2 regions of the Streptomyces nitrosporeus genome follow, and region 1 is predicted to be linked to the other one. Evidence: riboswitches for the same ligand, from Rfam matches in the RefSeq annotation. Region 1 holds a riboswitch; the other holds the start of a gene.

Region 1 (7,041 bases):
GGTCGATCACCGACAGCCGCAGCAGCCGCCCGGAGGACGTCACCGCCCCCACGTCGCCGCGCGCCGTCGCCGGGACGGCCGAGACGATCGCGTCGTGCTTGGCGCGCTTGGAGCCCTCGGGCACCACGATCGGGCCGGGACCCGCCGTACGGGCCAGCAGACCGGTCGAGGAGAGCAGCACCTGGCACGGGTCGTCGGCCACCTCCAGCGGCACCGAGGCCACCTGCGTGCCCGCCGACTCCAGCAGCACCGTACGCCGGTCGGTGCCGAACTTCTTCGCCACCGCGGCCAGTTCGGAGGAGACCAGCTTGCGCAGCTCCGCGTCCGACTCCAGGATCGCGGTCAGTGAGGTGATCTCCCCGTGCAGCCGGTCGCGCTCGCTCTCCAGCTCGACCCGGTCGAAGCGGGTGAGCCGGCGCAGCGGGGTCTCCAGGATGTACTGCGTCTGGATCTCGCTCAGCGAGAAGTGCTCCATCAGGCGCTCCTTGGCCTGGGCGGAGTTGTCGCTGTCCCGGATGATCCGGATGACCTCGTCGATGTCGAGCAGGGCGACGAGCAGGCCCTCGACCAGGTGCAGCCGGTCGCGCCGCTTGGTCCGGCGGAACTCGCTGCGTCGGCGCACCACCTCGAAGCGGTGGTCGAGGTAGACCTCCAGCAGTTCCTTGAGACCCAGGGTGAGCGGCTGCCCGTCCACCAGCGCCACGTTGTTGATGCCGAAGGACTCCTCCATCGGCGTCAGCTTGTAGAGCTGCTCCAGAACGGCCTCCGGTACGAAGCCGTTCTTCACCTCGATCACCAGGCGCAGACCGTGCTCACGGTCCGTGAGGTCCTTGACGTCCGCGATGCCCTGGAGCTTCTTGGAACCGACGAGGTCCTTGATCTTGGAGACCACCTTCTCCGGCCCGACGGAGAAGGGGAGTTCGGTGACGACCAGGCCCTTGCGGCGGGCGGTGACGTTCTCTATGGCGACCGTGGCGCGGATCCTGAACGTGCCGCGGCCCGACGCGTAGGCGTCCTTGACGCCGCCGAGACCCACGATCCGCCCGCCGGTCGGCAGATCCGGACCGGGGACGAACCGCATCAGCGTGTCGAGGTCGGCGTTCGGATGCCTGATGAGATGCCGGGCGGCCGAGATCACCTCGCCCAGGTTGTGCGGCGGCATGTTGGTCGCCATCCCGACGGCGATGCCCGAAGCCCCGTTGACCAGGAGGTTCGGGTAGGCGGCGGGGAGAACGACCGGTTCTCGCTCCTGGCCGTCGTAGTTCGACTGGAAGTCGACGGTGTCCTCGTCGATCGACTCCGTCATCAGCGACGTGGCGTCGGCCATCCGGCACTCGGTGTACCGCATGGCGGCCGGCGGGTCGTCGTTGCCCAGCGAACCGAAGTTGCCGTGGCCGTCGACCAGGGGCAGCCGCATGGAGAACGGCTGTGCCATGCGCACCAGGGCGTCGTAGATCGACGCGTCACCGTGCGGGTGCAGCTTGCCCATCACGTCGCCCACGACCCGGGCGCACTTGACGTAACCGCGGTCGGGGCGCAGTCCCATCTCGTTCATCTGGGACACGATGCGACGGTGCACGGGCTTCATGCCGTCACGGGCGTCGGGCAGCGCCCTGGAGTAGATCACCGAGTACGCGTACTCGAGGAAGGAGCCCTGCATTTCGTCGACGACGTCGATGTCGAGGATCTTCTCCTCGAAGTCGTCCGGCGGCGGGGTCTTCGTGCTGCGGCGGGCCATCGCGGCTGCGACTCCTTCACAGATTCTGTCGGGCAACCTCAGGTTCTGACGCCGACCATTGTGGACCGCCCGACTGACAACCCCGACCTCGACCCGTCCGAAGCGGGCGAGGACGCGTGCCGCGGCCCGCCCGGAGAGCCCCTCCGCGATCACCCCCGGGCCCTTCGCCGCGCAGACCCCCGCCCCCGCGCGCGGCCCCCCACGGCCGTATCCACGACAACATTCACCTGACGGGAACTTCGCCAGGTACCCGTGCGCTTGCTTACAGTGGCAGGTCCGGCAGGAAATCCTGTACCGATCGAAGGGACGTACATGCCCATGGGTCACACGGCCACAGCCCAGGCCGGTTCCGGCGGTTTGACGGCGACCGAGCACCGCCTGGCCAACGGCCTGCGCGTGGTGCTCTCGGAGGACCATCTGACCCCCGTCGCCGCCGTCTGCCTCTGGTACGACGTCGGTTCCCGCCACGAGGTCAAGGGCCGCACCGGTCTGGCTCACCTCTTCGAGCACCTGATGTTCCAGGGCTCCGGCCAGGTCAAGGGGAACGGGCACTTCGAGCTGGTGCAGGGCGCCGGCGGCTCGCTCAACGGCACCACCAGCTTCGAGCGCACCAACTACTTCGAGACGATGCCCGCGCACCAGCTGGAGCTGGCCCTGTGGCTCGAAGCCGACCGGATGGGCTCACTGCTCGCCGCGCTCGACGAGGAGTCGATGGAGAACCAGCGTGACGTCGTGAAGAACGAACGCCGCCAGCGCTACGACAACGTCCCCTACGGCACCGCCTTCGAGAGGCTCACGGCGCTGGCGTACCCGGAGGGCCACCCCTACCACCACACCCCGATCGGCTCGATGGCCGATCTGGACGCCGCGACCCTCGAGGACGCGCGCACCTTCTTCCGTACGTACTACGCCCCCAACAACGCGGTGCTCTCCGTCGTCGGCGACATCGACCCGGAGCAGACGCTCGCCTGGATCGAGAAGTACTTCGGCTCCATCCCCTCCCACGACGGCAAGCAGCCGCCGCGTGACGGCACGCTCCCCGACGTCATCGGCGGGCAGCTGCGCGAGGTCGTCCACGAGGAGGTGCCGGCCCGCGCCCTGATGGCCGCCTACCGCCTCCCGCACGACGGCACCCGCGCGTGCGACGCAGCCGACCTCGCGCTGACCGTGCTCGGCGGCGGGGAGTCCTCCCGCCTGCACAACCGCCTGGTCCGCCGCGACCGTACGGCGGTCGCCGCGGGCTTCGGACTGCTCAGGCTCGCCGGCGCGCCCTCGCTGGGCTGGCTGGACGTCAAGACGTCCGGCGGGGTCGAGGTGGAGCGGATCGAGGCGGCCGTCGACGACGAGCTGACGCGCTTCGCCGCCGAAGGCCCCACCCCCGAGGAGATGGAACGCGCCCAGGCCCAGCTGGAACGCGAGTGGCTGGACCGGCTCGGCACGGTCGCGGGCCGCGCCGACGAACTGTGCCGCTACGCCGTCCTCTTCGGCGACCCCCAGCTCGCCCTCACCGCCGTGGGGCGGGTGCTGGACGTGACGGCCGAGGAGGTCAGGGCGGTCGCCCAGGAGCGGCTGCGCCCGGACAACAGGGCGGTGCTGGTCTACGAACCGGTCGAACCGGCCGACGACAGCGACGCGGCGGCACAGGACGCCGGCACCGACGCGCACGAGGGGGCGGACAAGTGACCGACGCCGCCGTGACGGGAGTAGCGATGGAGTACCACCCGCAGCCGACCGCGGGCGAGGCCCGGCCCTGGGCCTTCCCGGCGCCCGACCGGGGCGCCCTGCCCAACGGCCTGACCGTGCTGCGCTGCCACCGGCCCGGCCAGCAGGTCGTCGCCGTGGAGATCTTCCTCCAGGCACCGCTGGACGCCGAGCCCGAGGGCCTGGACGGTGTGGCCACGATCATGGCGCGCGCACTGTCGGAGGGCACCGACAAGCGCTCCGCCGAGGAGTTCGCCGCCGAACTGGAACGGTGCGGCGCCACCCTCGACGCCCACGCCGACCACCCGGGTGTACGGGTCTCGCTGGAGGTCCCGGTCTCCCGGCTGGCCAAGGCGCTGGGCCTGGTCGCCGAGGCGCTGCGGGCCCCCGCCTTCGCGGAGGACGAGGTGGAGCGCCTGGTCGGCAACCGCCTGGACGAGATCCCGCACGAGCAGGCCAATCCGGCCCGGCGTGCCGCCAAGCAGCTCTCCAGGGAGCTCTTCCCGGCCACCGCGCGGATGTCCCGGCCCCGCCAGGGCACCGAGGAGACCGTGCGGAGCATCGACGCGGCCGCCGTACGGGCCTTCTACGACGCCCATGTGCGGCCGTCCACCGCCACCGCGGTGATCGTCGGCGACCTCACCGGCGTCGATCTGGACGCCCTGCTCGCCGGTACTCTCGGCGACTGGTCCGGGAACACCGCCCAGGCCCGTCCGGTCCCCCCGATCACCGCGGACGACACCGGCCGGGTGATCGTCGTCGACCGCCCCGGAGCCGTGCAGACCCAGCTGCTGATCGGCCGGATCGGCGCCGACCGCCACGACAGCGTCTGGCCGGCCCAGGTCCTCGGCACCTACTGCCTGGGCGGAACCCTCACCTCACGGCTGGACCGGGTCCTGCGTGAGGAGAAGGGCTACACCTACGGCGTCCGGGCCTTCGCCCAGGTGCTGCGCTCCACCGCGCCCGGCTCCGCCGCCGGGGCGACCGGAGCAGCGATGCTGGCCATCAGCGGCTCGGTGGACACCGAGTCCACCGGCCCCGCGCTGGAGGACCTGTGGAAGGTCCTGCGGACGCTGGCGGCGGAAGGGCTCACCGACGCCGAGCGGGAGACCGCGGTGCAGAACCTCGTGGGCGTCGCCCCGCTGAAGTTCGAGACCGCCGCCTCCGTCGCGGCGACCCTGGCCGACCAGGTGGAGCAGCACCTCCCGGACGACTACCAGGCCCACCTGTACGCGCGCCTGGCCGAGACCGGCACGGTCGAGGCGACCGCCGCCGTGGTGAACGCCTTCCCGGTGGACCGGCTCGTCACCGTGCTGGTCGGGGACGCCGCCCGGATCGCCGGCCCGGTGCGGGAACTGGGCATCGGAGAGGTGACGGTCGTCAACGGCTGACGGACGGTCACCGTCCTCCTCCCAGGGGCCCCGGCGAGCGGAAGCGCTCGCCGGGGCCCCTGGCGTACCCACGCCACCCCACGCCCGGAATGGTCCGAAAGAGGGGGTATGCCCTGTGGGATGTCCGACAAAAGGGCCTGTCCGCTTGGTGATCGAAAGCCCTCCCGCCTAGCGTCGGCTCGGCTGTCCGCCGGACGTATGCCGCATCCGCGGCGCCGGGCAGCCATCGCCGAGTCCCCGTCAGGCGCGAGCCAGGGGAGCCGGGGACCCACCGTGTCCCTGGGGTGAATCGGACGTCCGGGCCCCGCGAGGGCCCAGGTGCCCGTAGGAGACCTTCCTGCTCCGAACCCGTCAGCTAACCCGGTAGGCGAGAAGGAAGGAAAGGAACCGCCCCTCCATGGCGTTCACCCGTGCCACCGGGAAGCACCGTGCCCCGAGCCGTCCGGCCCGCAGGAGCACCCGGGCCGCCGGTGTCGCGGTCCTGGCCGCCGCCGGCGTCGTCGGCGCCGCAGCCTCCCCGGCCCTCGCCGCGGAAGCGGCCCCGGCGGGGGGCACCGGACTGACCCAGGCCGTCTCGATGGGCAGCACCCTCGCCGACCGGATCGACGCCCAGGCCGAGGCCCAGCTGCGCCAGGCCGAGCTCGCCGCGAAGGCGGAGGCCCAGGCGGAGGCCGAGCGCAGGGCCGAGGCGCGCGCCGAGGAGGCCCGCGAGGCCGAGGCCCGCGCCGCCCGTGCCGCCGAACGCGCCCGGCTCAACGCCTTCCGCCTCCCGGTCGCCGGCTCGTACGTCACCACCGGCTACAGGTCCGGGGGCTCCCTCTGGTCCTCCGGCAGCCACTCGGGCGTGGACTTCCGCGCCGCGTCCGGCAGCTCCGTCGTCGCGGTGGGCGCCGGCACGGTCGTCGAAGCCGGATGGGGAGGCGCGTACGGCAACAACGTCGTGCTCCGGATGACGGACGGCACCTACACCCAGTACGGACACCTCTCCTCGATCGACGTGTCCGTCGGCCAGAGCGTCGCCGCGGGCCGGCAGATCGGCCTCTCCGGCTCCACCGGCAACTCCACGGGCCCGCACCTGCACTTCGAGGCCCGTACGACCCCGGACTACGGCTCCGACATGGACCCGGTCGCCTACCTCCGTTCGCACGGCGTCCAGCTCTGAGCGACGCGGTCCGCACCGGGCCCCGTCCCACGCCCGGCCCCCGTCCCGCACCGGCTCCCCGTCCCGCGCCCGGCCCCCCGGCACGGGCCGGGCGCGGGGCTCCGGGGCGGCCCGGCGTCCACGGCGGCCGGCCGGTCACCCCTCCTCCTCGGCCGCCTCCCACCGCAGCAGGTCTCCCGGCTGGCAGTCGAGCGCCTCGCACAGCGCCGCGAGTGTCGCGAAGCGGACCGCCTTCGCCCGTCCGTTCTTGAGCACCGCGAGGTTGGCGGGGGTGATCCCGACCCGTTCCGCGAGCTCGCCCACGGACATCTTCCGCTTCGCGAGCATCACATCGATGCCGACGACGATCGGCATCAGATCACCACGTCCAGTTCGGCCCGCATCCGCGCCGCCTCGACGTCACGTGCGACGGCCTGGGCGAGCAGCATCCGCAGCACGAGCACGACGAGCGCCACACCGAGGACGGCGACGGCCGCCCCGCAGACCAGGAGCACCACGCCCGGGGCCACGGCTTCGCCGGGGGCCAGGAGGACCGCGAGGGCGAGGACCAGCAGGGCGGCCGCCACGACAGCGCCGATCACCACGTGCACATGGCGGAAGGCGGCGTGCGAGAAGACCGTCCCGCGCCGGACCATCGTCACCAGCCGCCATACGCAGACCAGGACGATCTCGACCGTCACGAAGCCCAGGACGACGATCGTGAGCAGCGGGGTCCGCAGATACGCGTGATCCGCGGCGAGGTCACCCAGATCCATGGCCAGCAGCGGCACCATCACGGCCTGTACGAATACCGAGCCCATGAGCAGTGCCGCGAGTACCGCCCGCAGGGCGAGCACGGTCATGCGTCCCATCATCTCTCCCTCGATCGTCCAACGATAGAAAGCTATCGATAAGCGATAGGTCGAGCAAGGGGTGCGGTGCCGGTGCCCGTGAAGGCGGGGCGGGTATCCGAAACGCCCCGGACGCCCGCCCTCCGCCGGCTCGTGGCCGGCCGGTGGAGCCGTGGGGGTGTCCCGGTCCGGTGGGCGCCACCCCGAAATGCTTCTTCT
Region 2 (7,041 bases), 1.3 Mb from region 1:
CCACACCGGCCCGCTGGCCGGCTCCGACCACGTCGTCCGGGGCGCCGAACGCACCGGGCTGCGGGCCACCGGCGCCGTCGCGGTGGACATGGAGTCCGCCGCGACCCTCCGCACCGCCGTACGGACCGGGCCGCGTCCGGTTGCGGCCGTACGGGTGGTCGTCGACGCCCCGGAGCATGAGCTCGTCCGTATCGGCACGGTACGCGGTGGAATATCGGCATTCCGTGTCCTCCGTGCTGTCCTTCCGGCTTTTCATGAATGGCACCGATCTTTGCTGCTCCCCAGGAGGTGAGCCCAGATGGCCATGCCGCTCCGTCAGTCCATCAAGGTTGCGACGTATCTCTTCGAACAGAAGCTCCGCAAGCGGGACAAGTTTCCGCTGATCGTCGAGCTGGAGCCCTTGTTCGCCTGCAATCTGGCGTGCGAGGGCTGCGGGAAGATCCAGCACCCGGCCGGTGTGCTCAAGCAGCGCATGCCGGTCGCGCAGGCGGTCGGGGCGGTGCTCGAATCAGGTGCCCCGATGGTGTCGATCGCCGGCGGCGAACCGCTGATGCACCCTCAGATCGACGAAATCGTGCGCCAGTTGGTGGCGAAGAAGAAGTACGTCTTCCTCTGCACCAATGCCATGCTGATGCGCAAGAAGCTGGACAGGTTCACACCCTCGCCCTACTTCGCCTTCGCCGTGCACATCGACGGGCTGCGCGAGAGGCACGACGAGTCCGTCGCCAAGGAAGGCGTCTTCGACGAGGCGGTGGAGGCGATGAAGGAGGCCAAACGGCGCGGCTTCCGGGTCACCACCAACTCCACCTTCTTCAACACCGACACCCCGCAGACCGTCATCGAGGTCCTCGACTACCTCAACGACGAGCTGAAGGTCGACGAGATGATGATCTCGCCCGCCTACGCCTACGAGAAGGCGCCCGACCAGGAGCACTTCCTGGGCGTCGAGCAGACCCGCGAACTCTTCAGGAAGGCGTTCTCGGGCGGCAACCGGGCCCGCTGGCGGCTCAACCACTCCCCGCTCTTCCTGGACTTCCTGGAAGGCAAGGCCGATTTCCCGTGCACGGCCTGGGCGATTCCCAACTACTCCCTCTTCGGCTGGCAGCGCCCCTGCTACCTGATGAGCGACGGCTACGTCCCCACCTACCGGGAACTCGTCGAGAAGACCGACTGGGAGGCCTACGGGCGGGGCAAGGACCCGCGCTGCGCCAACTGCATGGCGCACTGCGGCTACGAGCCGACGGCCGTCCTCGCCACCACCGCGTCCCTGAAGGAGTCCCTGCGGGCGGCGCGCGACACCATCGCCTCCAACCGCTGAGGTGACGGACGGCGGGGACCGGGCACCGTTCCGGCCCCCGCCGCCCGGGAGACGGCGGGCGGGGCGGGGCGGGCGGGAGGACACGGGGCGGGTGACATGCCGAAGGAGAACGGGCAGATGAAGAACGACCGGCCGGGCGGTTTCGACCTGGCGAAGCTGCTGGCGGAACGCGGCGACGAACGGTACGAGCTGCACTCCCGCCACCTCAACCACCAGTTGCCGCGCATGCTCCGCACCATCGGCTTCGACAAGGTCTACGAACGGGCCCAGGGCGCCTACTTCTGGGACACCGAGGGCAACGACTACCTCGACATGCTGGCCGGATTCGGCGTCATGGGGCTGGGGCGCCACCACCCCGTCGTACGGCAGGCGCTGCACGACGTGCTCGACGCCTCGCTCGCCGACCTCACCCGCTTCGACTGCCAGCCGCTGCCGGGACTGCTGGCGGAGAAGCTGCTGTCGTACAGCCCCCACCTGGAGCGGGTGTTCTTCGGCAACAGCGGCACCGAGGCCGTCGAGACGGCGCTCAAGTTCGCCCGGTACGCCACCGGGAGGCCCAGGATCCTCTACTGCGTCCACGCCTTCCACGGACTCACCACCGGCTCGCTCTCGGTCAACGGCGAGGACGGCTTCCGGGACGGCTTCGCGCCCCTGCTGCCCGACACCGCCGTCCCGCTCGGCGACCTCGGCGCCCTGCGGCGCGAACTCGCGCGCGGCGACGTGGCGGCCCTGATCGTCGAACCGGTCCAGGGCAAGGGGGTGCACGCGGCGCCGCCCGGCTTCCTGCGGGAGGCCCAGGAGCTCCTCCGCCGGCACAAGGCGCTGCTCATCGCCGACGAGGTGCAGACCGGCCTCGGCCGGACCGGCGACTTCTACGCCTACCAGCACGAGGAAGGCGTCGAACCCGATCTGGTCTGCGTCGCCAAGGCGCTCTCCGGCGGATACGTGCCGGCCGGCGCGACCCTCGGCAAGGAGTGGATCTTCAAACGGGTGTACTCCTCCATGGACCGGGTCCTGGTCCACTCGGCCAGCTTCGGCTCCAACGCCCAGGCCATGGCGGCCGGCCTCGCGGTGCTCGCGGTGATGGAGGACGAGCAGACCGTCGCGAACGCCCGCCGCACCGGCGGCCTGCTGCTGGAGCGGCTCGGCGCGCTCGTGGACCGCTACGAACTGCTGCACGAGGTACGCGGCCGGGGGCTGATGATCGGGATCGAGTTCGGGAGGCCCTCGTCGCTGAAACTGCGCAGCCGCTGGACGATGCTCCAGGCCGCCCGCAAGGGGCTGTTCGCGCAGATGGTCGTCGTACCGCTGTTGCAGAAGCACCGCATCCTGACCCAGGTGTCCGGCGACCACCTGGAAGTGATCAAGCTGATTCCGCCCCTGGTCATCGGCGAGGCCGAGGTCGACCGCTTCGTGAACGCCTTCACGGCCGTCATGGACGACGCGCACAGCGGGGGCGGACTGATGTGGGACTTCGGGCGGACCCTCGTGAAGCAGGCCGTCGCCAACCGGTGAAGGCGCCGCCCGGCGCGTCCGCCGGCCCGGCCCACCGGAAGCCTCCCAAGATTTGCCCCTGAGGTAAGGAATTTGCCTCAGAGGAAAGGTGCTGGCTCAATGGAGGGCATGAACCCCCCTGAAGGAGCGGTACCCGACGAGGTGCCGGGCGTCGCCCCCCGCCTGCGGGAGCTGCGCCGCGACCGGGGTCTCACCCTGGAGACCGCCGCCCGCCGGGCCGGACTCTCCCCGGCCCACCTCTCGCGGCTCGAGACGGGCCGCAGACAGCCGTCGCTGCCCATGCTGCTCGGGCTCGCCCGGATCTACGGTACGACGGTCTCCGAGCTCCTCGGCGAGATGCCGCCCGAACGTGACGCGATCGTCCGCGGCGGGCCGCTCGGCGGCGGGGCGGCTCCGTCCGCCGCGGCGGACGGAGCGGACGGGTGGCGCTACCGGCAGGCGGGCGGCTCCGGCCACGCGATGCAGGCCCTGCGGGTCCATGTGCCCCACGGGACCCAGGGCGACCTCGTACGCGTACATCCGGGCGAGGAGTGGCTCTACGTCCTCGGGGGGCGGCTGCGGGTCGTCCTGGGGGAGACGCTGCACGACCTCGATCCCGGGGACAGCGCGCACTACGGCTCCCTCACCCCGCACCGGATCTCGGCACTCGACCGCGCGGGCGCCCAACTGCTCTTCGTCCACACCCTGCTGCAGAGCCCCGTGGCGGAACTGTGCCTGGGTGACGGGGCCCACCGTCTCTGACGGCGCCCCCGGCCCTCTCCGGCCACCTCGAACCCTCCGTCTCCCTCCGGCCTCCGGGCGGAAGAGAGGACATGCCATGTCCGATTCAGAGCACTACGACCCGCTCAGCCCCGCCAAGCCGAAGAACCGGGACACCCAGGAACGCAGGATGCCGCGCGGCGTCGTCATCCGGCTCTTCGCCTACCTGGTGGCCGGTCACGTCATCGCGGCCTTCCTCTACCTGCTGTTCACCGTCGCGGGCGAGGGCTGAGAACCCCGGACGGGGACGGAAGGGGCGCCCGGAGCTCCCGGGAGGCGGCCGCCGGACCCCGGTGCCCCGCCTCCGGCGGGAGCCGGGCGGCGGATGCCGCGAGGCGCACCGGCCGCCCCGCCGGTGTCAGACGTCCTCTATCAGGCGCTCGACCAGCCGTTCGCGGGTCTCCGGAGCCAGCTTCAGCCCCTCGGACAGATAGCGCTCCGTGCCGCCCCAGGTCTCCTCGATGGTGGTGAAGGCCGCGGCGAGGTAATCCCGGTGCGCGCCGAAGAGCGGGTCGAGCAACTCCGCCACCTCGTCCGACATGCCCGCCGCCGACGTGTCGCCACGCTGCACCCGGTACCTGCGGCGCACGTCGTCGGACTTGAGGTAGTCGGCCTCGATGGCGTCCTTCTCCACCCCGGCGGCCAGCAGTGTCACGGCGATCGACAGGCCGGCGCGGTCCTTGCCGGCGGCGCAGTGCATCAGCGCAGGGATGCTGTCCTCGGCCAGTGCGTGCAGCACCCTGCTGTGCTCCGCGGTGCGGTCCTTGATGATCGTCCGGTAGGAGGCGATCATGCGGTCCCTGCCCTTGGTCCCCGCCAGGATCGACCGCAGCTGCCCGATGTCCCCGTTCCGCACCAGCCGCCAGAACTCGGCGCCGTCCGCCGGGTCGGAGAGCGGGATGCCGACGTTGCGGACCCCGGGCAGCTCCACGTCGTGCCCGTCCAGCTTGCGGTCGGCCGCGTTGCGGAAGTCGAAGACCGTGTGCAGTCCCAGGGAGGCCAGGAACGCGGTGTCGGCCCCGGTGGCGTGCGCCAGGTGGCCGCTGCGGTAGAGGCGCCCGAACCGCACCCTGCGGCCGTCCGTGGTCGGCAGCCCGCCCACGTCGCGGAAGTTGCGTACGCCGGTCAGCTCGGTGTCGGCCGGCGGAACCTCTGGCAGCTGCGTCACAAGGACTCCTGGGGTGTCTGGCGTCGGCGCCGCTCGCCGACGGGGCACGCCCGCGACGATACGACATCGACGCGTCCGGCGATCGTCCCGCCCGCAGGGCCGGATATCCCGGCGGAGAAATGATCACCGAATACCGCATGTCCGTATTGGTGCATTTAAGAGAACATGCCCTTCTTGTGCGGGAGATGGTGGGAGGCGGGTGAGCGGGATCATATCCGTGACGGTGTGTGGCGGCATCCGCGGTGGACATTCCGTACCCCGCGCGGAAATCCAAGATCCGTGATCCACGGAGGGTGACCGGAATTCCGGCACGGAATTGAGGCCCGCATTCCGCTGCGCAATCCGCGGCTTGTTCCCGGCGTCCCGGCTCGCTTACGGTCACCGTCAATCCGGACGGAACGCCTAATCCTGCCGCCGCCCGGAATCCGCACTCACCACGTGTGGCAGGAGCGGGGGAACCAGGTAAGCCGCCGGCCGGAGCGATCCGGAACGGCTCGGGGTTAAGACGCGTCCCCACGCGGCCGGGCATCTCCAGCCCGAACCCGACAGCTCACCTCGCAGGCGCCGGAGAGGAAACCCCCATGCCCGCACAGGGTAAGCACCGCCGTGCCAAGTCCGGTCCGATCGTCCGCGGCGTCCTCGCCGTCGGGACCGGCGGCGCCGTTCTCGCCCTCCCGCTGATCGGCGCCACCGGCGCCTTCGCGGCCGAGCAGGCCGCCCCCGCGGCCGGCGCCACCGCCGCGCACCAGGCCGCGGCCGCGTCGGACTCCGGGAAGACCGGCACCCCGAAGACCTATTCCGTGGTCGCGGGCGACTACCTGGCGAAGATCGCGTCCGACCAGAAGGTCAAGGGCGGCTGGGAGAAGCTCTACCAGGACAACCGGGACGTCGTCGGCGACGACCCCGGTCTGATCTTCCCGGGTATGAAGCTGACCCTCGGGGCCGGGGCTTCCCAGGCCGCCGCGCAGTCCGCCACCGAGGAGAAGGCGGCGGAGACCGCGCCCGCGACCCCGGCCGCGCAGACCGCGAAGGCGCCGGCCGAGGAGGCGTCCGAGGCCCCGGCGGCCGAGAGCAGCGGCTCCGGCTTCACCACCCCGGTGGAGAGCGCCAACGTCACCACGCAGTACCGCGCTTCCGGCGCCAGCTGGTCCAGCGGCTACCACACCGGCTCCGACTTCCAGGCGGCCTCCGGCACCAGCGTCCGGGCCATCGGCGACGGCACCGTCGTCTCGGCCGGCTGGAGCGGCTCGTACGGCAACGAGGTCGTCATCCAGCACAGCGACGGCATGTACTCCCAGTACGCCCACCTGTCCTCGCTCGGCGTGTCCGCGGGCCAGAGCGTGACCGGCGGCCAGCAGATCGGCCTCTCCGGCTCCACCGGCAACTCCACCGGTCCGCACCTCCACTTCGAGGTCCGCACCGGCCCGGGCTACGGCTCGGACGTCGACCCGATCGCCTACCTGCGTTCGCACGGCGTCTCCATCTGACACGGCCTCACCCGCCGGGACGGGCGGGACGGCTCCATCCGGACGGGAGGGGCGGTGCGCGGCGGCGCACCGCCCCTCCCGCCGTTCCCGGACCCCTCCGTCCCGGGAGCCCGTCCCACGGCGGCCCCTGCCGCGGCGCCTTCGCCGGCCCCACTTATTCCTCCTTTACCAAAAACTGACCGGGTGGTCTTTGTCACCACCCGTCAACCCCTTATTACGGTCGCGTAGGTCACATTCCGCAAGGCAAGATGTGTGCCCGTGGCAGACGATTCGAGAAACAACCAACGAGGCATCATCGGGTCGTACGCAGCGATAGGCGACAGCTTCACCGAGGGAGTCGGCGACCCCGGCCCCGACGGGGCGTTCGTCGGCTGGGCGGACCGTTTCGCGGTCCTCCTCGCGGACCAGCTCCCCCTCCCCGATGCAGCGACCGGCCGCGCGGACGATCCGCACGGGCACTTCCGGTACGCCAATCTCGCCGTACGCGGACGCCTCCTCGACCAGATAGTCGAGGAGCAGGTTCCCCGGGCGAAGGAGCTCGCACCGGATCTGGTGAGCTTCTGCGCGGGCGGCAACGACATCATCCGGCCCGGCTCCGACCCCGATGACGTGGCCGAACGCTTCGAGCGGGCCGTCGCCGACCTGAAGCGGTCGGTCGGAACGGTCATGGTGACCACCGGCTTCGACACCCGTGGCATCCCGGTGCTCCGGCACCTGCGCGGCAAGGTGGCCACGTACACCGCCCATGTCCGGGCCATCGCCGACCGCTACGACTGCCCGGTCCTCGACCTGTG

Evidence for each region. Region 1 has a riboswitch for cyclic di-AMP ahead of CP967_RS07470 (M23 family metallopeptidase). Riboswitches for the same ligand answer to the same signal wherever they lie in the genome.
Region 2: linked by a shared signal. The riboswitch ahead of CP967_RS02180 (M23 family metallopeptidase) and the one ahead of CP967_RS07470 (M23 family metallopeptidase) in region 1 are both predicted to bind cyclic di-AMP.

The regions. Positions count from the first base shown of each region.
Region 1 covers NZ_CP023702.1:1,754,979-1,762,019, reverse strand. The annotation lists gene CP967_RS07485 (DNA gyrase/topoisomerase IV subunit A) at 1-1,738, opposite strand, end outside; gene CP967_RS07480 (M16 family metallopeptidase) at 2,051-3,421, shown strand; gene CP967_RS07475 (M16 family metallopeptidase) at 3,448-4,830, shown strand; cyclic di-AMP (ydaO/yuaA leader) riboswitch at 5,048-5,214, shown strand; gene CP967_RS07470 (M23 family metallopeptidase) at 5,228-5,992, shown strand; gene CP967_RS07460 (helix-turn-helix domain-containing protein) at 6,128-6,346, opposite strand; gene CP967_RS07455 (DUF2975 domain-containing protein) at 6,346-6,843, opposite strand.
Region 2 covers NZ_CP023702.1:480,115-487,155, reverse strand. The annotation lists gene CP967_RS02205 (phosphorylase family protein) at 1-292, shown strand, start outside; gene hpnH (adenosyl-hopene transferase HpnH) at 299-1,318, shown strand; gene CP967_RS02195 (aspartate aminotransferase family protein) at 1,436-2,833, shown strand; gene CP967_RS02190 (helix-turn-helix domain-containing protein) at 2,942-3,574, shown strand; gene CP967_RS33825 (DUF6126 family protein) at 3,651-3,824, shown strand; gene CP967_RS02185 (tyrosine-protein phosphatase) at 3,951-4,760, opposite strand; cyclic di-AMP (ydaO/yuaA leader) riboswitch at 5,183-5,339, shown strand; gene CP967_RS02180 (M23 family metallopeptidase) at 5,342-6,247, shown strand; gene CP967_RS02175 (SGNH/GDSL hydrolase family protein) at 6,506-7,041, shown strand, end outside.